3 regions of the Synechococcus sp. HK05 genome follow, and region 3 is predicted to be linked to each of the others. Evidence: predicted binding sites of a transcription regulator. Region 3 holds the regulator's gene; each other region holds the start of a gene.
The links. Region 3 encodes NtcA, which controls nitrogen genes in cyanobacteria. Its sites were predicted from a motif close to GTANCNNNNGNTAC; they were not measured.

Region 1: queF (preQ(1) synthase) is a predicted target of NtcA. The motif match lies at 4,023-4,036, and genes of this name have one in related genera.
Region 2: KUL97_RS03630 (DUF4278 domain-containing protein) is a predicted target of NtcA. The motif match lies at 1,713-1,726, and genes of this name have one in related genera.

What each region holds. Positions count from the first base shown of each region.
Region 1 is NZ_JAHRXJ010000001.1:40,693-47,885, reverse strand. It holds gene KUL97_RS00240 (phycobilisome linker polypeptide) at 1-193, shown strand, start outside; gene KUL97_RS00235 (FtsW/RodA/SpoVE family cell cycle protein) at 301-1,521, shown strand; gene KUL97_RS00230 (cytochrome c biogenesis CcdA family protein) at 1,547-2,263, shown strand; gene KUL97_RS00225 (cytochrome c biogenesis protein ResB) at 2,282-3,577, shown strand; gene queF (preQ(1) synthase) at 3,565-3,966, opposite strand; gene KUL97_RS00215 (P-II family nitrogen regulator) at 4,154-4,492, shown strand; gene KUL97_RS00210 (TlyA family RNA methyltransferase) at 4,508-5,359, opposite strand; gene KUL97_RS00205 (hypothetical protein) at 5,479-5,673, shown strand; gene purB (adenylosuccinate lyase) at 5,726-7,021, shown strand; gene KUL97_RS00195 (23S rRNA (pseudouridine(1915)-N(3))-methyltransferase RlmH) at 7,031-7,193, opposite strand, start outside.
Region 2 is NZ_JAHRXJ010000004.1:72,308-79,500, forward strand. It holds gene KUL97_RS03625 (NAD-dependent malic enzyme) at 1-1,676, shown strand, start outside; gene KUL97_RS03630 (DUF4278 domain-containing protein) at 1,809-1,910, shown strand; gene KUL97_RS03635 (hypothetical protein) at 1,990-2,163, opposite strand; gene KUL97_RS03640 (hypothetical protein) at 2,299-2,481, opposite strand; gene KUL97_RS03645 (hypothetical protein) at 2,660-2,836, shown strand; gene KUL97_RS03650 (hypothetical protein) at 2,833-3,243, opposite strand; gene KUL97_RS03655 (alanine/glycine:cation symporter family protein) at 3,339-4,742, opposite strand; gene KUL97_RS03660 (RNA-binding protein) at 5,093-5,371, opposite strand; tRNA gene KUL97_RS03665 (tRNA-Met) at 5,815-5,888, opposite strand; gene KUL97_RS03670 (peptidoglycan DD-metalloendopeptidase family protein) at 5,943-6,809, opposite strand; gene KUL97_RS03675 (tRNA (cytidine(34)-2'-O)-methyltransferase) at 7,120-7,193, opposite strand, start outside.
Region 3 is NZ_JAHRXJ010000011.1:30,675-37,867, forward strand. It holds gene thyX (FAD-dependent thymidylate synthase) at 1-664, shown strand, start outside; gene dcd (dCTP deaminase) at 668-1,261, opposite strand; gene KUL97_RS09635 (cob(I)yrinic acid a,c-diamide adenosyltransferase) at 1,261-1,881, opposite strand; gene rph (ribonuclease PH) at 2,004-2,738, shown strand; gene ntcA (global nitrogen regulator NtcA) at 2,803-3,543, shown strand; gene KUL97_RS09650 (DUF3084 domain-containing protein) at 3,582-4,739, shown strand; gene KUL97_RS09655 (resolvase) at 4,736-5,167, shown strand; gene KUL97_RS09660 (DUF3146 family protein) at 5,176-5,433, opposite strand; gene pth (aminoacyl-tRNA hydrolase) at 5,445-6,095, opposite strand; gene KUL97_RS09670 (TatA/E family twin arginine-targeting protein translocase) at 6,115-6,378, opposite strand; gene psbH (photosystem II reaction center phosphoprotein PsbH) at 6,383-6,583, opposite strand; gene psbN (photosystem II reaction center protein PsbN) at 6,669-6,809, shown strand; gene KUL97_RS09685 (alpha-mannosidase) at 6,818-7,193, opposite strand, start outside.

The DNA of each region.
Region 1 (7,193 bases), on a different contig from region 3:
GTTCAAAGTCACCGCCTGCATCCCTTGCCCTGAGAAGGCCCGTTCCCAGCGCGAGCTGCAGAACACCTTCTTCACCAAGTGGGTGCCTTACGAAAGCTGGTTTGCTGAGCAGCAGCGGATCATGAAGCAAGGCGGCAAGATTCTGAAGGTTGAACTGGTCTCCGGTCGCCGTCAGGTGAACGTGGGCAACTGAAGTCTTCAGAGCTAACCCAACGCACTTGCATCCCTCAAAAGCCCGGCCATGCCGGGCTTTTTTATTGGCTTTTTGTTTGCAAGGTCACCGCAGATACGGGATAGTCGGTGCCTCAGTTCCCAGCAGCATTGGCCCGTTCCGCCAACCCATCCGGCCTGTTGCCTGTGCCCTTCCGCCTCTGGCCGGCAGAAGCACGCCTCCTGCTGGGGATGGTGGCCCTCTGGAGCGTGCTGGGCCTAGTGGTGCTGGGATCGGCCAGCTGGTGGGTGGCCGCTCGTGAAATGGGTGATCCCACCTACTACCTCAAGCGCCAGGCCATCTGGATGGTCGCCAGTTGGGGCTTGCTCTACCTGGGCATCAAGATCAATCTGCGCCGCTGGCTGCGTATGGCAGGCCCGGCATTGCTGGTCGGCATGGTGCTGGTGGCCCTCACCCTGGTGATCGGCAGCACCGTGAATGGCGCCAGCCGCTGGCTGGTGATCGGCCCGATCCAGATCCAGCCCACCGAGCTGATCAAACCCTTCCTGGTGCTCCAGGGTGCAGCGCTGTTCTCCCACTGGAGCCGCATCGCACCGGATCAAAAACTCATCTGGCTCGGGGTGTTTGCCGTGACCCTGGGCCTGATCCTCAAGCAGCCCAACCTGAGCACAGCCTCCCTCTGCGGCATCCTGCTGTGGCTGATGGCCCTGGCCTCAGGGCTGCCGCTCTGGGCAATGCTCGGCAGCGCTGGCCTGGGCTTCACGGTGGCGGTGGGCAGCATCTCCATCAACGAGTACCAGCGCATCCGGGTGACCTCTTTCCTCGACCCCTGGAAGGACGCCCAAGGGGACGGCTATCAGCTGGTGCAAAGCCTGCTGGCGATCGGTTCGGGCGGCCTCTGGGGCGAAGGCTTCGGCCTCTCCACCCAGAAGTTGCAATACCTACCCATCCAGAGCACCGATTTCATCTTTGCGGTGTTTGCCGAGGAATTCGGCTACGTGGGCTCAGTGTTGCTGCTGCTGTTTCTGTTGCTGTTCGGCTTTATGGGGCTGCGAGTGGCGCTCAGCTGCCGCAGCAACCAACAACGCCTCGTGGCGATCGGCTGCACCAGCCTGCTGGTGGGTCAATCGATCCTCAACATCGCCGTAGCCAGTGGCGCCATGCCCACCACCGGCCTGCCGCTGCCAATGATCAGCTACGGCGGCAACTCCCTGCTCTCCAGCCTGCTCACGGCCGGCCTGCTGCTGCGCTGCGCCCTGGAAGGCGCCGGCCTGGAGCCCGGGCGACCGCGGCGCCGCGAGGAACGCCTGCGGCAAGGCTCAGCAGGCGGAAGCCTGTCGATAGGCTGACCCCACCGCCGACTCAAGAACCGCGATGGTGGCTCCGGCCCTGGCCGACTGGGCCCGCAGCGGAGAGCAGCTGCTAAGCACCTCCCTCGCCCATCCCGGTGCCCTCACCCTGCTGTTGGTGTTCGCCGGTGGTTTGCTCACCAGCCTGGGGCCCTGCTCGCTGTCGCTGCTACCGGTCACCCTGGCTTACCTCGCCGGGTTCGACGACGAGCACGACAAGCCCTGGCAGCGCAGCCTCAGCTTCTGCGGCGGCATCGTGGCCTCGCTGGTGCTGCTCGGCCTAGCCAGCGGCGCCCTGGGGCGCATCTACGGCCAGGTGCCAGGCCTGATCCCCACGCTGGTGGCCGTGCTGGCGGTGTTGATGGGCCTCAATCTGCTCGGCCTGCTGCCCCTGCAGCTCCCGAGCGGGCCCGACCCTGAACAATGGCGCCAGCGGGTGCCCAAGGCCCTGGCGCCACTGGCGGCTGGTTTGGCCTTCGGGCTGGCCGCTTCGCCCTGCACCACCCCGGTGCTGGCGGTGTTGCTGGCCTGGATCGCTCAGGCCGGCAATCCGCTGGCCGGCGTGGTGCTGCTCACGGCCTTTGCCGCCGGCCAGGTGATGCCGTTGCTGCTCGCCGGCATCGCCGCCGCCTGGGTGCCGCGGCTCCTGGCCCTGCGAGCCCTGGGCCAGTGGGTTCCCCCCATCAGCGGCGTGGTGCTCCTGGCCACAGGCACACTCACCCTTCTGGCCCGCTGGGGCTAAGCCCTCCTCGCACTGTTGATGAAACGCCTGATCGCCTGGATCTCCGACCTGCGCCTGGCCATCGGGCTGTTGATCCTGATCGCCATCGCCAGCGGACTGGGCACGCTGGTTCCCCAGCAGGAGAACGCGGAGCTTTATCACCGCGTCTACGACGCTCAGCCCTGGCTGGGGCTGCTCAACGGCGAAGCGATCCTGCGCCTGCAGCTCGATCACGTGTATTCGAGCAGCTGGTTTCTGGCCCTGTTGGCATGGCTGGGGCTGTCATTGATCCTGTGCAGCTGGCGCCGCCAATGGCCGGCCCTGCAGGCCGCCCTGCGCTGGATCGACTACAGCAGCCCCCGCCAGCTCAGCAAGCTCACCCTGGCGGAAACGATCAAGAGCCCGCAGGCGGAGACGCAACTGAGCCAATTACAGGCGCTGCTGCAACAACGGGGCTGGCAGGTGCAACCCCATCCCCACCGCCTGGCGGCCCGCCGGGGCGTGAGCGGCCGCGTGGGGCCGTTGCTGGTGCATGCCGGCCTGGTGGTGCTGATGGTGGGAGCGGCCTGGGGTGCGCTCGCCGGCCAACGGCTCGAGCGCTATCTGGCCCCTGGCAATGAGCTGGAGCTGCTCAACCGCCGCGGCGAAACCCAACTCACCGTGGCCCTCGAGGACTTCGGCATCGAACGCGACCCCGCCGGCCGGCCCGAACAATTCCGCTCCCAGCTGCGGCTGCAACCCGGCGATCCAGCCGCCAGCGAGCCCCTACCAGCCAGCAACCGCGAGATCAGCGTGAACCACCCCCTGCGCTTCCAGGGGATGACGGTGTACCAGGCCGACTGGGCCCTGGCCGCCATCCAGGTGCAACTGGGCCAAAGCCCGATCCTGGAGCTGCCGCTGCAAAGCTTCCCGCAACTGGGGGATCAGGTGTGGGGCATCGTGCTGCCCACGCGCCCCGATGGGAGCAACCCGGTGCTGCTGGCCCTCTCCAGCGAGCAAGGCCCGGTCGCGGTGTATTCCGCCGATGCGGAGGTGCTGGGCAGCCTGGTGCCGGGCGGCGGCGCCGCTGAGATCGCGGGCATTCCCCTGCGCATTGCCGGGGTGGTGCCCGCCAGCGGCCTGCTGCTCAAGCGCGATCCCGGCGTACCACTGGTGTATGCCGGCTTCGCGATTGCGCTGGCGGGTGGGGCCTTGAGCCTGATCGCCACCCGCCAGCTCTGGGCCATCGCCGAGCCCGAACAGCAGAAGCTGCACGTGGCCGGGCTGTGCAACCGCAATCTGACGGCCTTTTCACGCGAACTGCCAGCCCTGCTGGCCGAACTTCAGCAGGGCTGACGGGTGCCGTGGCTGGCACGGATCACGGTGTGAACGTTGCCGCGGGGGTTGAAGTCAGCCTCGAGCTCCATCCACACCGGTGCGCAGGCGGCCACGAAGTCATCGAGGATCCGGTTGGTCACCTCCTCGTGGGAGATGGAGCGATCCCGGTAGCTGTTCACATAGAGCTTGATCGCCTTGAGCTCCATCACGCGGGGACCCGGCTGATAGGTGAGCCGCAGGGTGGCGAAATCGGGATAGCCCGAGAAGGGGCACTTGCAGGTGAATTCCGGCAGGGTGATCGCCACCTCATAGGCCCGGCCCGGACGCGGGTTGTCGAAACAGATCAGCTCCGCTTCGGCAATGGCCCGCTCTCCATAGAGAGGGGTGCGGGTCTGATCGGCGCTCATCGGCAGAGAGGGTATGAGGCCGGATGCTAAGCAGCCGCCCCCGGGCAACCGCTGCGGTAGCAATCGCAACACCCTCGCCCCGAAAGCTGCGGCCTAATGGGCCTGACGGGGCCCAGCACCCCGCCTGTCTTTCCAGAATTCCTGAGAGACTGTCTCCGACAGAGCCTTCCCAGCCACTCCCGCAGCCATGAAAAAAGTTGAGGCCATCATTCGCCCGTTCAAGCTTGAAGACGTGAAGCTGGCGTTGGTCAATGCCGGCATCGTCGGCATGACCGTGAGCGAGGTGCGGGGCTTCGGTCGCCAGAAGGGCCAGGTGGAGCGTTACCGCGGCTCTGAGTTCACCGTTGAATTCCTGCAGAAGCTCAAGCTCGAGATCGTGGTTGACGACGCCCAGGTGGACACCGTGGTGGGCGCCATTCAGGAAGCGGCCCGCACCGGCGAGATCGGCGACGGCAAGATCTTCATCAGCCCTGTGGATTCCGTGATCCGCATCCGCACCGGCGACCGCGACAGCAGCGCCATCTGAGCCTGCGGGCGCTGTTCAGGCTTCCAGTGTTTCAGCCACCAAGCGCCGGATGGCCTCTGCTTCAGGGGCGACTCCGGCGTTTTTTTGTGGCACAGCCGCGCTGGCCGGCTCGTCCCAGGCACCGCTGCGCAACCAGAGCAGGTACTCATGGTTACCCGCCGGGCCGGTGATCGGTGAGGCGGTTACCCCGCAGGCGCTCCAACCCTCCGCCGCGGCCGCCGCGATCACCCCTTCGATCGCATCCACATGGGCCGCGGGGTCGCGCACCACACCGCCCTTGCCCACCCGCTCCTTGCCCACCTCAAACTGCGGCTTCACCAGGAGCAGTACCTCGCGCCGCTCCGCTTGCAGCAACCGTCCAATCGCTGGCAGCACCAGGGCCAGGCGAATGAACGACACATCCGCCACCGCCAGATCCGGCCAAGGATCCTCATCGCCGTAAAGGTCGATCGGCTCCAGGTGCCGCAGGTTGGTGCGCTCCTTGAGCACCAGGCGCGGATCGGTGCGCAGGCTCCAGGCCGTTTGCCCATACCCCACATCCACGCCGTACACCCGGCTGGCGCCGTGTTGCAGCAGGCAGTCGGTGAAGCCGCCGGTGGAGATACCGCCGTCAAGGCACACCCGGCCGGCCAGCTCAATCGGGAAAGCCTCCAGGGCGCCGAGGAGCTTTTCACCACCACGCGAGACAAACCGGGGCGGCTGCTCCACCTGCAAGGGCAGATCGGGCAGCACATCGAGCCCAGGCTTATCGAGCACGCGATCGCCGCTGCGCACCTTGCCGGCCCGGATCAGCTGCTGGGCCTGCTGGCGGCTGGTGGCCAAACCCAGCTCCACCAGCTGCAGATCCAGGCGTTGCTTGCGGCCCATCAACAGCGGCGTGCTGGTGTGCTGTCACAAAAGCACAGGGGAAACCGAACAAAAACGGGGGCTGCAGGGGCAAACCGGGGAACACTCCGGAGGATGACCCTCAGCACAGGGGATCCCCCATGCCGCGCCAACAATCCAACGTGGTGGAACTGCTCCAACCGGGCAGCTTCGTGAAACTGCGCAACCAACCCGACGACCTCCCCCCCTTCCAGCTGATCCAGTGCCGCGGCGGCCGCTGCTGGGTGCGCCAACAGGCCTGGGGGACCCTGGTGCAGTGGGAGGTGGAGCACCGCAAGCTCACAGCGGTGGCCTGATCGCGCTGAAGGCCGCCCCATACATTGGTTTGGATGTGAGCCCGCGGCGGCCTTGATCGAGCGTTACACCCTGCCCGAGATGGGCGCCATCTGGAGCGAGCAGGCGAAGTTCCAGAGCTGGCTGGATGTGGAGATCGCCGCCACTGAAGCCAACTGCGAGCTGGGCCGAGTACCCTCCGAGGCCGTGGCCACGATCAAGGAGAAGGCCAGCTTCAGCGTGGAGCGCATCCTCGAGATCGAAGCCGAGGTGCGCCACGACGTGATCGCCTTCCTCACCAACGTGAACGAGCACGTGGGGGATGCCGGCCGCTACATCCACGTGGGCATGACCAGCTCGGATGTGCTCGACACCGGTGTGGCCCTGCAGATGAAGGCCTCGGTGCAGCTGCTGCGCACCGAACTCAACAAACTGGCCGACGCCCTGCGCGAGCTGGCCCGCGCCCACAAGGGCACCGTAATGATCGGCCGCTCCCACGCCATCCACGGAGAGCCGATCACCTTCGGCTTCAAGTTGGCCGGCTGGCTGGCTGAGGTGGTGCGCAACCAGGAGCGGCTTGAGCGGCTCGAGCGTGTGGTGAGCGTGGGCCAGATCTCCGGTGCCATGGGCACCTACGCCAACACCGATCCCCGGGTGGAGGAGATCGCCTGCGCCAAGCTCGGCCTGGTGCCCGACACCGCCAGCACCCAGGTGATCGGCCGCGACCGCCACGCCGAATACATCCAGACCCTCGCCCTGGTGGGTGCCGCGCTGGAGCGTTTCTCCACCGAGATCCGCAACATGCAGCGCACCGATGTGCTCGAGGTGGAGGAGAACTTCGCCAAGGGCCAGAAGGGCAGCTCCGCCATGCCCCACAAGCGCAACCCGATCCGCAGCGAGCGCATCAGCGGCCTGGCCCGGGTGCTGCGCAGCTATGTGGTGGCAGCGCTGGAAAACTGTGCCCTCTGGCATGAGCGCGACATCAGCCACAGCTCAGTGGAGCGCATGATGCTGCCCGACTGCTCGGTGACCCTGCACTTCATGCTCCGGGAGATGACTTCGGTGGTGCAGGGCCTGGGCGTGTACCCGGACAACATGGCCCGCAACATGAATGTGTACGGCGGCGTGGTGTTCAGCCAGCGGGTACTCCTGGCCCTGGTGGAGAGCGGCATCAGCCGCGAAGACGCCTACCGCATCGTGCAGCGCAACGCCCACACCGCCTGGAACACCGCCGGTGGCGATTTCCGCGCCAACCTCGAAGCCGACGCGGATGTGACCTCCCGCCTCAGCGCCGAGCAGCTGGCTGACTGCTTCTCCACCGATCTGCACCAAGCCAACCTCGGCGTGATCTGGGAGCGCCTGGGGATCTGAACCCCGCGCTCATTTGTGATACGGCCCGCCCTGCTGAATCGTGAGGGCGCGGTAAAGCTGCTCCAGCAGCAGCAGGCGGGCCAGCTCATGGGGGAAGGTCATCGGCGAGAGGCTGAGCTTCCAGCGGGCACGGGCCTTGAGTTCCGGGGCAATGCCTTCGGCGCCCCCGATC
Region 2 (7,193 bases), on a different contig from region 3:
AGGCACCCAGGCACACGGCATTGCGAGGCCTGGCGCTGCTGCGGCAACCCGCTCTCAACAAGGGCACGGGCTTTAGCGCCGAGGAGCGCCGCATCTTCGACTTGGAGGGCTGGCTTCCGGCTCAACATGAAACCCTGGCTCAGCAGGTGGAGCGTTGTTGGCAGGCGTTTCAGGCCATCGCCCAGCCGTTGGAGCGATTCGCCTATGTCGATGGGCTACGCCATAGCAACTGGGTGCTGTTTTACGCCTTTTTGAAGGAGCACCTCGAGGCCGTTCTGCCTGTGGTGTACACCCCCACGGTTGGGGCGGTGATTCAACGCTTCAGCCAGAACTATCGAACACCCCAGAACGGCCTGTTTCTGAATGCTGCTCAGGCAGGGCGTGTGGAGGCGGTGTTGCGTGCTGCCAGCCATAGCGCGATTTGCTTGGTGTTGGTGACAGACGCGGAAGGGATTCTTGGCATTGGCGATCAAGGCGTTGGCGGCATTCACATCTGCCAGGGCAAGCTTGCGGTGTACACACTCTGCGCAGGGCTTGATCCCGACAGCGTGTTGCCGGTGGTTCTCGATGTGGGAACCAACAGGCAGAGCCTGCTCAACGACCCGCTCTATCCAGGTCTGCGGCAACCGCGCCTTCAAGGAGCGGCTTACGACGCGTTTGTGGACGAATTTGTGGCTGCGGTGTCGGACGTCTTCCCAGGCGCCTGCCTTCACTGGGAAGATTTCGGCCGCAGCACCGCGAAAACGATCCTGGATCGCTACCGCGACACTCTTCCCAGCTTCAACGACGACATCCAAGGCACCAGTGGTGTGGCCAGTGCAGCCGTGCTGGCTGCCTGCCAGGGCCTTGGTCAACGCTTGCAGGATCAACGGATCGTGATCTTTGGGGCGGGCACGGCTGGCTGCGGCATCGCCGATGGCCTGCTGCGTCTGCTGCAGTCGGAGGGGTTAACCGCGACTGAGGCACGGCAGCGCATCTGGGCCGTTGATCGAACGGGTTTGGTGACCCATGCCACCACCGGGGTGAGCCCAGCGGCCCTTGAGCTTGCGCGTGATCCACGTGAGCTGGTGGATTGGCCACGAAACCCTGATGGCGTGGTGGATCTGCAGACCGTGGTCGATACCGTGAAGCCCACCGTGCTGATCGGAACGTCGACCGTGGCCGGAGCCTTCAGCCAGGCTGTGGTTCACAGCATGCAAAGCGCTTGCGAGCGCCCGATCATTCTGCCGCTCTCCAACCCAACGCACCTGGCGGAGGCCGCACCTGCCGATCTTTGGCGCTGGACCGATGGCCGTGCGCTGGTGGCAACAGGCAGCCCGTTCCCACCTGTGGACGGACGGGTGGTGGGCCAGTGCAACAACTGCTTTCTGTTCCCGGGGTTGGGATTTGCAGCTGTGGCCGTCGGCGTGACGCGCATCACCGACGCAATGATTGATGCCGGATTGCATGCTTTGGCGCGGGAGATTCCGGCCAGCCGCCAGCCCGCAGAGTCGTTGATGCCAGCCCTGGCGGAGGCGCCGCGCATCGGCCGCGTGGTTGCGGAAGCGATTGCCATGGAGGCTGTGGCAGCGGGTCTCGCCCGGTTTGCCCGCACACCCGACGAGGCGATCCACTGCCTCGATGCCGCTGAATGGAGCCCGATCTACCAGCCATTGGTGCCATCTGTATCCGCATGAACGACACCTGCGGCCAGCCGGGTGGATGATTCTGCTGTAGCAACTGCTACCAGACGTTCACCCCGCATCCGCGGGGCGCAGTTCGATCCAGGCCATGGAACGGGGACCTGGGCTTACCTGTGGATCACCATCATGACCCTCACCTATCGCGGCCAGAAGTACGAGCAGAACAAGCAAGCTGCTCCCCAACAGCACCCGGTTCTCCTCTACCGCGGCGTGACCTACAAGAAGTGATCAGTCCGAGCGCTTGATCGCGTTCCTAAGCCCCGCCTCGGCGGGGCTTTTTCATGCCGAGCGGCTCGGCGGTGAGGCGTTAGATCGCCTGGGACTTCACCCATTCGGTGGCGGCCCTCTGGGTGTGCCAGGCCTGGAGCAGTTGCTTTGCCAGAGCCTTCAGTTGCTCGGGATCGGCTGTGGCATCAATCGCCCTTGAGAAGCGTTCCACCTCAAATTGTTGGCCCACGCTGAGTTCTTGTGTGCTCGACACGATGAGATCAGTGAAGATGCTGCCAACACTATGGGCGTGATTTTGATTCTTCGTAGCGACAACTACGCTTGCCCCCGATATGAGCAAATCAACAGCAACAACAACTGATCGAATCAGATCAGCTCATGAATTGGATCAGAAACTGTGATCGTGCTCCGCTGACGTGTTGTGGCGGCTGTGATCGCCCTCACGCTCAAGATCCTGGAGCAGCATCACCAGTGCCATCCCCATCAAGGCAAGGGCAGTCCCAGTCTGTTCGCGGCCTGCGAGTTCGAGTGTTCTGGCTGCGGCCAGGTGCTGACTCCAACTCAGGCGCATGATCAACGGATCGCAGAGTTCAGTCCTAGCGGATGGTGTGGATGGGCGAGAGCCAGCGGCAGTTGTGTCACAAACGGTCACGGTTCTGTGCTGCTGACAGAGCGCGGATTTGGTAGCCAAGGTCACGTTGGAGAGCCTGTAACGCCATAGGTTTCAGCTGTCCCATCGCATCCATCCGATGGCCCCAATCGAGCTCACCATGGCGCAAACCTTTGAGGTTGAGCGGCTCAAGCGGGATATTGATGCGCAAAACGACCCTGCAGCCCTGCGTGCCCTGGCGAAGGACCTACTCAAGGCCTGGTTCAGTGAGAAAGCCAGCACCAACCAAGCGATCCAAGAGCAGCTGAAGGCCTAACGACTTCCCTGATGGAACTGGTGGGTGGCTGGATGCTCTGAGCAGGGCATCCACAGGTCGCCCATCGCATGCACGCCTTCGCAGCCGAGGGCGCGTGCTTTCTCCAGGGCCATCTGTTGGCTGGGGTAAGTCAGCAGCTGTTCCTGGACAGCGCTGCTGCTGGGGTGCACATGCCCGCTGCCTGGGCTGAACGACCAAACGCCCATGGCGTTGAGGCCCGCCACCACCACGCCCATGCCGACGACACACGCGCTCACCACGCCCATTCCCACCACGCCCAGGCTGAACACGCCCATGGGCACCACACCAATACTCACCACTCCCATCGGCACCACGCCAATCGACACAAGTCCCAGCGGAGCGATACCAACAGCCACCAGTTTTGGTGGCTTTTCGCAGTTCGTCATGCTGGTGTTTGTTGGCTTGGCGGCCATGAGAGGCCGTACCTTAAGCAAACTCTCCAGCGCACAGCAGCTGGAGGAGGCTTGGCGTCACCGGATCGTCACACAATCGCCTCGGTGGTCTTGGTGGGCCAGCTGAGTGGATCGAGGCGTAGATGGGCGTGGTCATCGGCGCTGAAGCGAGGTTGCACGCCAGCGAGTCGTTGTTGCTCATAGTCGTTCAACACCCGCAGGCCCAGCGGCATCAGCAGCACCAGAGCCACGAGGTTCACCAATGCGAGAAGCCCCATGGTGAGATCGGCAAACCCGAACACGGTGGCGAGATCTTGATTGGCTCCCCAGATGATCAACACGAGGGTGGTGAGCCGCAACGTATTGAAGAGCGTTTGGTTGGAATCACTGAAATAATTCAGTGCGTTTTCACCGAGGTAATAATTGTAGATGATTGAGGTGAACGCAAAGAGAACCAGCGCCACGGTGATGAAGGCTTGCCCCCACCAGCCGAGGGTATAGCCCAGTGCTTGTTGTGTGAGGGTGACCCCCATGCTGTTTGCACCGGGTTGATAGAGCGGGGTGACGAGGATCAGGAAAGCCGTGCAGCTACAGAGCACGATCGTGTCGATGAACACGCTGAAGGCTTGAATGATTCCCTGCTCAACCGGATGCTTCACATAGGCCACGGCTGCAACGTTGGGAGCACTGCCTAGCCCTGCTTCGTTGGAGAACAGGCCTCGCTTCACGCCAAACACCACCGCAGCGCCGATCCCACCACCAATGGCTGGCCTCAGGCCAAAGGCACTGCTGAAGATCTCTGCCAGCACTCTGGGGATCTCAGTGGCATTCATCGCCAGCACCACCAACGCCAACAGGAAGTAGCCGATGGCCATGAAGGGCACCACAACTTCGGCCACCTCTGCGATACGTTTCACGCCCCCGAAGATGATCACACCCAGGATCACCATCAGCACGGCGCCGCTGATGGCTTCTGGAATGCCAAAGGTGTCGGCCACAGCGGTGGCCACCGTGAACGACTGAAGTGCATTAAAACCAAGGCCAAAGGTGGCCAACAGCAAGACGGAGAACAGCACACCCATCCACCGCAGGCCAATCCCCCGTTCGATGTAATAAGCGGGCCCGCCGCGGTAGCTGCCATCCCCCTCGGCTGTTTTGAACACCTGGGCAATGGTGCATTCAAAAAAGCTTGTGGCCATCCCGATCAGGCCGGTGATCCACATCCAGAACACAGCTCCAGGGCCTCCAAGGCTGATCGCGACCGCAACCCCCGCGATGTTGCCGGCACCAACACGCCCAGCCACGCTGAGCACCAAGGCCTGAAAGGAGCTGAGGTGGTTCCCCTCTTGTTGAAAGGCGCTGCCGAGCAGGCCAAACATCGCTCCGAAATAGCGCAACTGAACCCAGCGGGTGCGGGCACTGAGCAGCAGCCCGATCGCTAACAGGGCCACGATCAGCACCCGCCCCCAGAGCAGTTCGTTCAGAGCCTGCACGGTGCGCCTCATGCACAACAGCTCCACCCTGACGCGCCGTGACCCGGATGTCAGTGCTTAAGGGCACTGCTCGTGAGCGCCTGGTAGCGATGTGCGATCAACTTGGCTCGGGTGCAGCGCAACACGATCGAGAGGAGCACCACAGGGAGGCTCGCGGCCATCGACACGCACCGATCACTCTGCCCATCAGGTTGCGCTCGCCATGGCTGCATGGCGGATGCTGGTGAGCATGTGCGGCGCTTGTGCGTCGTTAATGGGCTGATCCCAATGCGACGAGGCAGGCCTAGCCGAGCGTTCCTGCACACCGAGGGAGAAGAACTGGTGGAGGCCGCCGTCGCTTGATGAACGCGTTACCAACGGTTTCCGCCGCCACCACCTGAACCACCGCTGCGGGGTTCGGCCATGTTGACCCGGATCATCCGGCCCATCCACTCAACGTTCTGAAGGTCGTCGATGGCCTTCTGCTCATCAGCGGTGTTGGACATCTCCACGAAGGCGAAACCACGCTTACGACCAGTGTCGCGATCGAGCGGCAGACTGCACTTGCGCACGGCGCCGTACTCGGCGAAAAGGCTCTGAAGGTCCTCCACTTCTGCATCGAAGGAAAGGTTGCCGACGTAAATTGTCATGAATGCCTTAAAGGTATGAAGCCGATTCGTTGAAGGCCCTGAAGAAAGTTGCTGGCCGGGTGGAGAAATCTTGTGAACACGCCGCCTGGAGTCGAAACCTGCTGAAGAGTGATCGTTGAATCAGTTTCACCCTACTGCAGAGCACTGATAATTTTCATCCAAGAAGGAAAAACACTGTCCAGATTCGACCGATGCTCTGTTGACAACGCCTGGTGCTGCTGCACGAGCGCATGCCGAGCCCATACCGCGCCGCTGGCGACATGAAGGCTTGAGCGACCCAGGCAAGCTCTCATTGCAAGGTGCCGACTCAGCGCAGGGCTTCGTCGTCGCCCGCAAACGATCGCTCATGGCTCGCCTTGATGGCAGCTGTGGACTTCCCGAAACCCTGTCCCAGACAGCAAAAAGCCCCGCCGAAGCAGGGCACAGAGCTGTTCAGCTCAAAGTGGCTCGGGGGAGACTTGAACTCCCGACCTTGGGGTTATGAATCCCACGCTCTAACCAGCTGAGCTACCGAGCCGCGGTGATTTGATTGTAGAGGATCGTGGGGCTGGAACCCTGTGGGGCCAGGGCTTCAGGCCCGGGCCGGCAGGAATTGCAGGGGGTTCACAGCTCCGCGGCCAGCAGGCAGGATCTCGAAGTGCAGGTGGGGGCCTGTGCTGCGGCCTGTGCTGCCCATCTGCGAGATCACGGTGCCTTGCGGCACCACCTGACCCACGCGCACCAGGATGCGGCTGTTGTGGGCGTAACGGCTGCGGGACCCATCGGCGTGGCGAAGTTCCACCAGATAGCCGTAGCCACCATCGTCCCAACCAGCCACGATCACCTCGCCGGAGCGGGCGGCCAGGATCGGGGTGCCCACGTTGTTGGCCACATCGATGCCCTTGTGCATCCGACCCCAACGCCAGCCGTAGCCAGAGGTGAAGATGCCTTTGGTGGGCCAAATCCAGGCGGTGTCGCCGAACTCTGCGGCGGGATTGCCGCCGAAGCCGAAGTCAGGCTGATCCGGCCAGCTCAAACCACCGGAGGCAGTGGGCTTGAGGCCAAGGATCATGCGGCTGCGCCCCGGTGTGGAGTTGGCCACACGGATCGGCGTACCAGCCACGAGCTTGGCCGCCTGCAAGCCAGGGTTGAGACGCAGCACCTCGCTGATGCTCAGGTTGTAACGGTTGGCGATCTTCGCGAGGCTGTCACCGAGCCTGATGCGCGCGGGCTCTTGAGGCTCAGGCGGTGCGGCGAGCGGCGGGGTACGGCGCAACTCGCTGGTGTCGATCGCGGCGAGTTGCTTGGCCTGCTTGCTGCTTTGGCTGGGGAGAACCAGCCAGTCGCCGCTGCTGAAGGAATGGTCTTCGTTGACGTCGTTGAGCTTGGCGAGCTTGCTCTCGTCTTGAGCAAGCTTGGCGGCCAGTTCTTCAATGCTGATCGCGCTGCGCACCTTCACCCAAAGGCGATCAGAACTGGGAAGGGCGGCGAGAAGCTGCTCAGTGGCAGGAGCAGTGGAGAGGGGAGGGGAATATTGCGGACGCGAATCAGCGATCGAGGGGCCGACCATGGTGCCGACGGCGCCGATCGCGCTCGTACTCGCCAGTGTCGTGAATAAGAATTGATAAGGCTTCATGCAGTTTTGGCCAGAGGTCAAAGCCCAACGGAGAAGCCAACATCCGCGAGCCGCGCCGAGAGTAACGGCTTGAACACACCAGCGCAAGTCGTCGTGGTCACTCTTTTGGTTGACCAAACGAAAAAAGCCTGTGCTAGCCGGCGATCTGCCGCAGGGCCTCGAACAGCACCACGCCTGCGGCGGTCGCCAGGTTGAGACTGCGCACGC
Region 3 (7,193 bases):
CGCGGCGATGCACCAGGACTACAGCGAGGGCTTTGTGGCCGCCGATCGCGCTGAGTGGCCCGACGAAACCAAGGCCGGCGAGATCTGCGTGAAGCGACTGCTAGCGGGTGAGCGCGGCCATTACGGCCCGCTGGAGCACGCCCAGATCGTGCTGAATGTGGGCTGGTTTCCCCATTCGGTGATGCAGCAGGCCCGCACCCACCGGGTGGGGGTGAGCTTCGATGTGCAGTCGATGCGCTATACGGGCGATCGCATCTGCCGGGCCGCCAATGGCGAACTCGAGCTCGAAGAGGTGTTCTACCTACGCCCCGAAGGGCACTACAGCGACCGCCAGGGCAAGAAATACGCCTACACCGCCGAGGAGCGCAGCAAAGATCTCGAGCTCTGCCGCCTGGCCGCCGAGCGCTACCGCGACATGCTCGCCGCCGGCTTCGCCGAAGAGCATGCCCGCGGCATCCTCCCCTTCGATTACCGCCAGCACTTCGTCGTGAGCTTCTCGCTGCGCGCCTTCCTGCATTTCATGGACCTGCGCGCCAAGCTCGATGCCCAGGAGGAAATCCGCGTGCTGTGCGATCTGATGTGGCCCCACATGCAGACCTGGGCTCCGGAAATCGCCGCCTGGTACGAGAAGAGCCGGCTACACAAGGCGCGGCTCGCTCCCTGAGCGTTACACCTTGGCGAGGGTGACGCGCTCCGGCTGGTGCTGGTACTTGCCGGCGCGGTCTTTGTAGGTGGTTTCGCAGGGATCGCCTTCAAAGAAGAGCAGCTGGCAAATGCCCTCGTTGGCGTAGATGCGGCAATCGGCCCCCGAGGAGTTGCTGAACTCCAGGGTGAGGTGGCCCTCCCAGCTGGCTTCCGCCGGGGTGGTGTTCACGATGATCCCCAGGCGGGCGTAGGTGCTCTTGCCGAGGCAGATCACGGTGATGTTGGCGGGCACCTTCATCTTCTCGAGCGCTACGCCGAGGCCGTAGGAGTGGGCCGGAAGGATGAAGTAGTCGCCGTCCTCATCGCGGTGCAGGGGGGCGGGCTCGAGGTTGGCCGGGTTGAACCGCTTGGGGTTCATCACCGTGCCCGGCACGTGCTTGAAGATCAGGAATTCCTGAGGCGACAGGCGCAGGTCGTAGCCGTAGGAGGAGCAGCCGAAGCTGAGCACCGGCTGGGCACCGTTGTCGGGATCGAGATGGCGCACCAGCTTGGGCTGGAAGGGCTCGAGCATGCCGGCTGCGGCTTGCTCGTTAATCCAGCGGTCGTTTTTGAGCATCAGAAACCTCGGCGCAGCTGCGTGACCTGATCCGCCATCGCCAGCAGGGCGCTGGGCATGGAAGGTCCCGTCAGAATCACATCCAGGTTGGAGGGCCGCTGCTCGAGAGCCGCCAGCACCTCCGCTTCCTCGAGGTATCCGAGCTCCACCGCCAGGCCCAGCTCATCGAGCACCAGCTGATCCAGCTGACCCGCCAGCATCTGCTCGCGGGTGAACGCCCACACCTCACGCACAGCCTCCCGCTCCGCGGCCCCAGCCGCATCGGCCGCCGCTGGTTCCGCCAGGCAACCAGCCACGGCAGGGCGCAACCACTGCAGCCGGCCGCACAGCCAGACGCTGCGCTCCAGCCCCTGGTCGACCCCGCCTTTCAGGAACTGGCTGATCAACACCCGGCTACCGAGACCGGCACTGCGCAGGGCCTGACTGAACACGCCGCTGAAACTGCCGCGAAACGAAGCGGTGTGCACCTGCAGCAAACCTTCCTGCTGCGCCACCAGGCGCAGGCTGCGCCCAGGCGCAGACACCGAGCTCACGGCTCGCCCGCCACCGCCGGCTCGATGACCAGGCCGGAATGGGCCGCTGGAGCCATTGCCGGGAAGGGCTGCAATGCTCGCCGTCATCTCCGCTTGGCCGCCGCGCTGAATCCTGAATGTAGCGGTGGTGAACCGATGGGCAAGCATCAGCCACTACCTGTAGTGCAAACACCCGTACCATCGGGCCAACGCAGATCCAGGCCCCAACGATGCCCGCAGCCCCCTCCCGCAGCGATGGACGCAGCCCGAGCGAACTGCGCCCAACCCGCTTCGACTGGGATCCAATGGGTTTTGCCCTGAGCTCGGTCACCGTGCACACCGGCCGCACCGCGGTGATCTGCAGCGTCTGCCTGGAGGAGGGTGTGCCGAAATGGCGGAAGGGCTCCGGCAAGGGCTGGCTCAGCGCGGACTACCGCCTGCTCCCCGCCAGCACCCCGAGCCGCCAGCCGCGAGAGCTGATGAAACTGTCGGGCCGCACCCAGGAAATCCAGCGGTTGATCGCCCGCAGCCTGCGGGCCTGCCTGGATCTCGAAGCCCTGGGCGAACGCAGCCTCCACATCGACTGCGATGTCCTGCAGGCCGATGCCGGCACCCGCACCGCCTCAATCACCGGTGCCTGGGCGGCGCTGGCCCTGGGACTGCAGCGCCTGGAGGCTCGCGGCGTTCTCAACCGCTCACCCCTCCTGGAGCAGGTGGCAGCGGTGTCGGTGGGGCTGGTGGATGGCCATGGCCTGCTCGACCTCGACTACAGCGAAGACAGCCGCGCCGAGGTGGATCTCAATGTGGTGATGAACAGCCAGGGGCAACTGCTGGAGGTGCAGGGCACCGCCGAGGGGGCTCCCTTCTCGCGGCACCAGCTCAACCAACTCCTGGATCTGGCGGACGACGGGCTGCAGCGGCTTCGGCATAGTCAGCTGCAGGCGCTGGAGCAAGCCCCGAAATAGTGTCAATCACTACAAGAGTCCGCAGGGGTGATCCGTAGGGTCCGCCTCAAATTGCCCCGCCGTTATGGTCGGCGCCCAGCCAGGCTTCAGCCGCTACTCCCCAAGCCCCACCACCGGCGCCGCAGGGCTCTCACCGGTGGCCGGATCTCCCGTGGCCTCCAACGCCACCCTGCTGGATGTGATCCGTGGCCTCAGTGGCAGCACCACCGAAACAGTGGAGCGCGGCAAAACCATTTTCTTCCCGGGCGATCCGGCCGAGAAGGTGTATCTGTTGCGGCGCGGCGCTGTTCGGCTCTCGCGCGTGTATGAATCGGGCGAAGAGATCACCGTGGCGCTGCTGCGGGAAAACAGCCTGTTTGGGGTGCTCTCGCTGCTCACGGGCCAGCGATCCGACCGCTTCTATCACGCTGTCGCCTTCACCCGGGTGGAGATGGTCACGGCCCCAGCCGCCTCGGTGCGCAAGGCGATCGAGCAGGACGCCAGCGTGGGTCTGCTGATGCTGCAAGGCCTCTCCTCACGCATCCTGCAAACGGAAACCATGATCGAAACCCTCACCCACCGCGACATGTCATCGCGGCTGGTGAGCTTTCTGCTGGTGCTCTGCCGCGATTTCGGCGTCCCCACCAGCGAAGGAATCACGATTGATCTGCGTCTCTCGCACCAGGCGATCGCCGAAGCCATTGGCTCCACGCGCGTCACGATCACTCGCCTGCTGGGGGATCTACGCAACGCGGGTCTGGTGCAGATCGACCGCAAAAAGATCACGGTGTTTGATCCGTTGGCCCTGGCCAAGCGCTTCAGCTGAGCGCTGTCCACCGATACTGAGCGTCGTCGCGCAAGCTTGTGTCGGGCTGGCTGCTAATCCTGGCGCTGCTGCTGCTGGGTGGAGTGCTCTCCACCCTCGGCGATCGGCTGGGCTCCAAGGTGGGCAAAGCGCGCCTCAGCTTGCTGGGGATGCGGCCGCGTCGCACGGCCGTGGTGATCACGGTGCTCACCGGCAGCCTGATCAGTGCCATCTCGCTCGGCCTGATGCTGCTGGTGAGCGATCGGCTGCGCACCGGCCTGTTTGAGCTCGACCAACTGGAGCGGCGCCTGCGCGAAGGCCGGGATGCCCTCGAGCGCAGCCAAAGCGATCTGAATGCCGCAGAGCAGGGGCGCCAGGAGGCCCGCAGCCAACTGGGCATGGTGGAAGCCCAGGCCGCTTCCCTACGCAAGGAGCTGGCACCGCTGCTGCAACAGCGCCGCCAACTGGAACAGGAACGCGACCAGCTCAGCCGCGAGATCGGCGCCAAGGATGCCGACATCCGCCGCAACCGCGAAGAGCTGACGCGGCTGAACACGCGCATCAGCGCCTCGGCCAAAGAGCTGCAGCAGCTGGAAACCAACCTGATCGCCCTCAGGCGCGGCGATGTGGTGATCAGCAGCGGCCAACCGCTGGAGATTGCCAAGGTGCGGATCCAAAGCCCTGAGCAGGCCAAGGTGGTGATCGAAGCCCTGCTCCGCCAAACCAACATCAACGTGTTCCAGCGGGTGCTGCCGGGGCAGCCCCCCAACCGCCAGATCCTGTTGGTTCCCCGCAGCGACATCACCAAGCTCGAAGGCATCCTGAGCAAACGGGGCGATTGGGTGGTGAGCCTGATCTCAGCCGCCAACGTGCTGAAGGGCGAACGCCAGGTGGTGGCCTTCCCCGATGTGCGCCGCAACAAGCAGGTGGTGAAAGCGGGCGAACAGTTGGCCACCACCGTGCTGGAAGGCGATGAACGCAGCCCGGAGCAGGTGCGCAGCCGCCTCAATCTGCTGCTCGCCTCGGCGTACAACACCGTGCAGCGGGCCGGCAGCCTGGCCAGCGGCCTTCAGTTCGATGCCGCGAGCGTGAACCAGCTGAGCCAGACCCTCATCAACCGCCCTACCGGCCAGGTGGTGCAACTGCAGGCGATCTCACTGCGCAACAGCGACCTGGTGGATCCGGTGGCCGTGGAACTGCGGGCGCTCCCGCGGTGAGCCACCTCGCCGCCATCGATCCGGGCCGGAGCAAATGCGGCCTGGTGCTGGCCGATCTGGAGCAGCTGCAAGTGCTGGCCGCCGGCGTGCTGCCACCGGAGCGCTGCCGGGTGCTGCTGCTGGAGTGGGCGCAAAGCCCGGGCTATGCAGCGGTGCTGCTGGGGGATGGCACCGGTAGCCGGCCCTGGCAGCAGTGGCTCCGCGCGCAGCAGCTGCACATGCAGCTGATCCCTGAGGCGGGCACCACCCTCGCCGCCAGGGATCGCTTCTGGCAACTAGAGCCCGCCCGCGGCTGGCGGCGATGGCTGCCCCGCGGTCTGCGCGTGCCTCCAAGGGATGTGGATGATGTGGTGGCCCAGTTGCTGCTCGAGCGCCACCTGGGCCAGGCGCTCAGCCGCAGTCCAGACCTGGAGCTCCTCGGCCGCTGAGGCCGCGCTTAAAACTTCGCGCGCACGGTGAAGGCGTAATCCCCACCGGGCTCCAGCTGATAGTCGGCCTTCAGGAGAAAGCGCAGCAGCGCATCGTGGATCAGAGCGCGGCCCAGCGAGGGTTCCACCAGCAACTCACCGCGATCAAAAAACCAACTGAACGTCCACTGAAAGCCGCCTGCGCTCACCTCGCCTTCCAGCAGGCGCTGGCTGAAGCTCTGCTGCAGCACCCGCAGCTGTGCTGTGGTGGTGGGCAAACGACTCACAGCAACGCTCCTCAGCCAAGCGGGGCTTCCGCCAGCTTGGCGGCAGCCGGCGCCACAAACCCGTTCAATCGGTTACCAGCGCGCTCAAAACCCAGCCTCTGGATCAGATCCACACCGGCCAGCACCTCCGCGAGCACCTCATCCAGCACCGGCTGCTCAGCGGCTGCAAAGCGGCCGAGCACATGGCCCACCGTGCGCTGTTTGCGCTCAACGGGATTGAGGGCCGGCGCACCGATGCCGATACGCAGCCGCGGGAACTCCTGCCCGCCCAGATGGGCGATGGTGCTGCGCAGGCCGTTGTGGCCGCCTGCACCACCGCTGGTGCGCAACCGCAGGCGACCCAGGGGCAGATCCATGTCGTCGACCAACACCAGCATCTGCAGCGGATCCAGACCAAACCAATCGAGAGCGGCACGGATCGCGCGGCCGCTGTCGTTCATGAAGGTCTGGGGCATGAGCAGGCGCAACCGCTGCGCGCCAACGCCCACCTCGGCCAGCAACCCATGCAGCTTGCTCTGGTGCTTGAAGCTGCCGCCGGCTTCGGCGGCGAGACGCTCGAGCGCCATGAAGCCCACGTTGTGGCGGGTGCCGGCGTATTTGTCGCCCGGGTTGCCGAGGCCCACCAGCAACTGCAAGGGGGCGGCGCCGCTAGATCCAGCCATGCACGCTCAACGGATCAGCTCAGGCCTCTGACGAAGGCTCAGGAGCAGCTTCGGCAACCTTCGGCTTTTCAGCGGACAACGTGTTGGTGGCGCTCACTTCTGCATCCACCGTGTCGACCGCTTTGCGGAATTCCTTCTCAAATTCGCTGGACGCACTCTGAAAACCCTTCAGGGTGCGTCCCAGGGTTTTGCCCAACTCGGGCAGACGCTTCGGGCCGAACACCAGCAGGCCGATGGCCGCAATCACCGCCAGCTCTGGCAGTCCGACTCCGAAGACGTTCATCGGATCAGCCGACGCCGTTCCAGTTGACGGTGATGCCGTCGAGCAGCAGCGACTTGTTGTACAGCTGCAGGATCACCAGCAGAAACACCAGAAACAGGGCCATGAACACGCCCATCACGGGGGTGGTGCCCCAGCCGGGAACAACCTTGCCGTACTCGGAGTTGAGGGGACGCAGCAGATCTCCCAGGCGGGTGCGTTGAGCCATGACGGGCTTTGCTCTCTGGCAAGGGTCAGTCTCGTTACTGTAAGGGCCGCGGCAGCCGCCGCGACTGTGCCTGTCGAGAGTTGTGATGGAAACGTCGTCCCCAGCCATGTCCGTGGCGCTGGCCGTGTTGGCTGTGCTGCTGGGCCTCACCGGCTTCGGGATCTATCAGGCCTTTGGGCCACCGTCGAAGGGGCTCACCGATCCCTTCGACGATCACGACGACTGAGCCTCGCCTCAACCACGCCAGATCTGCCAATGACCGAGCTGCCAAGGCAGCAGCAGGTCATCTGCATGGAGATCGGCGGTGGGCTCCCCTGGCTCGCGGCGACCGCACCAGCCCGCGGGCCATCGCAGCTGCACGCGCTGGGGGCTCAGGTTTTGCAGGGTGAGCCGTGCCGTGCCGGGCTGCTCCAGCCGCTGAAGCTGCACCAACTGCAGAGCCGTTGAGCCCAGGTCCAGGGCCGGCCAGCTCTGTGGGAGAGCGTCACCGGCTGCGGGGCGGATCCACAAGGGCTCGCGGAAGCGCTGCGCCTGAAGCGGCACCGCCTGTTGCCGCCAGCCCTGGGCGCAGGGCATCAGCGCAACCCGCAACCGCTGCAAGCCCTGATCG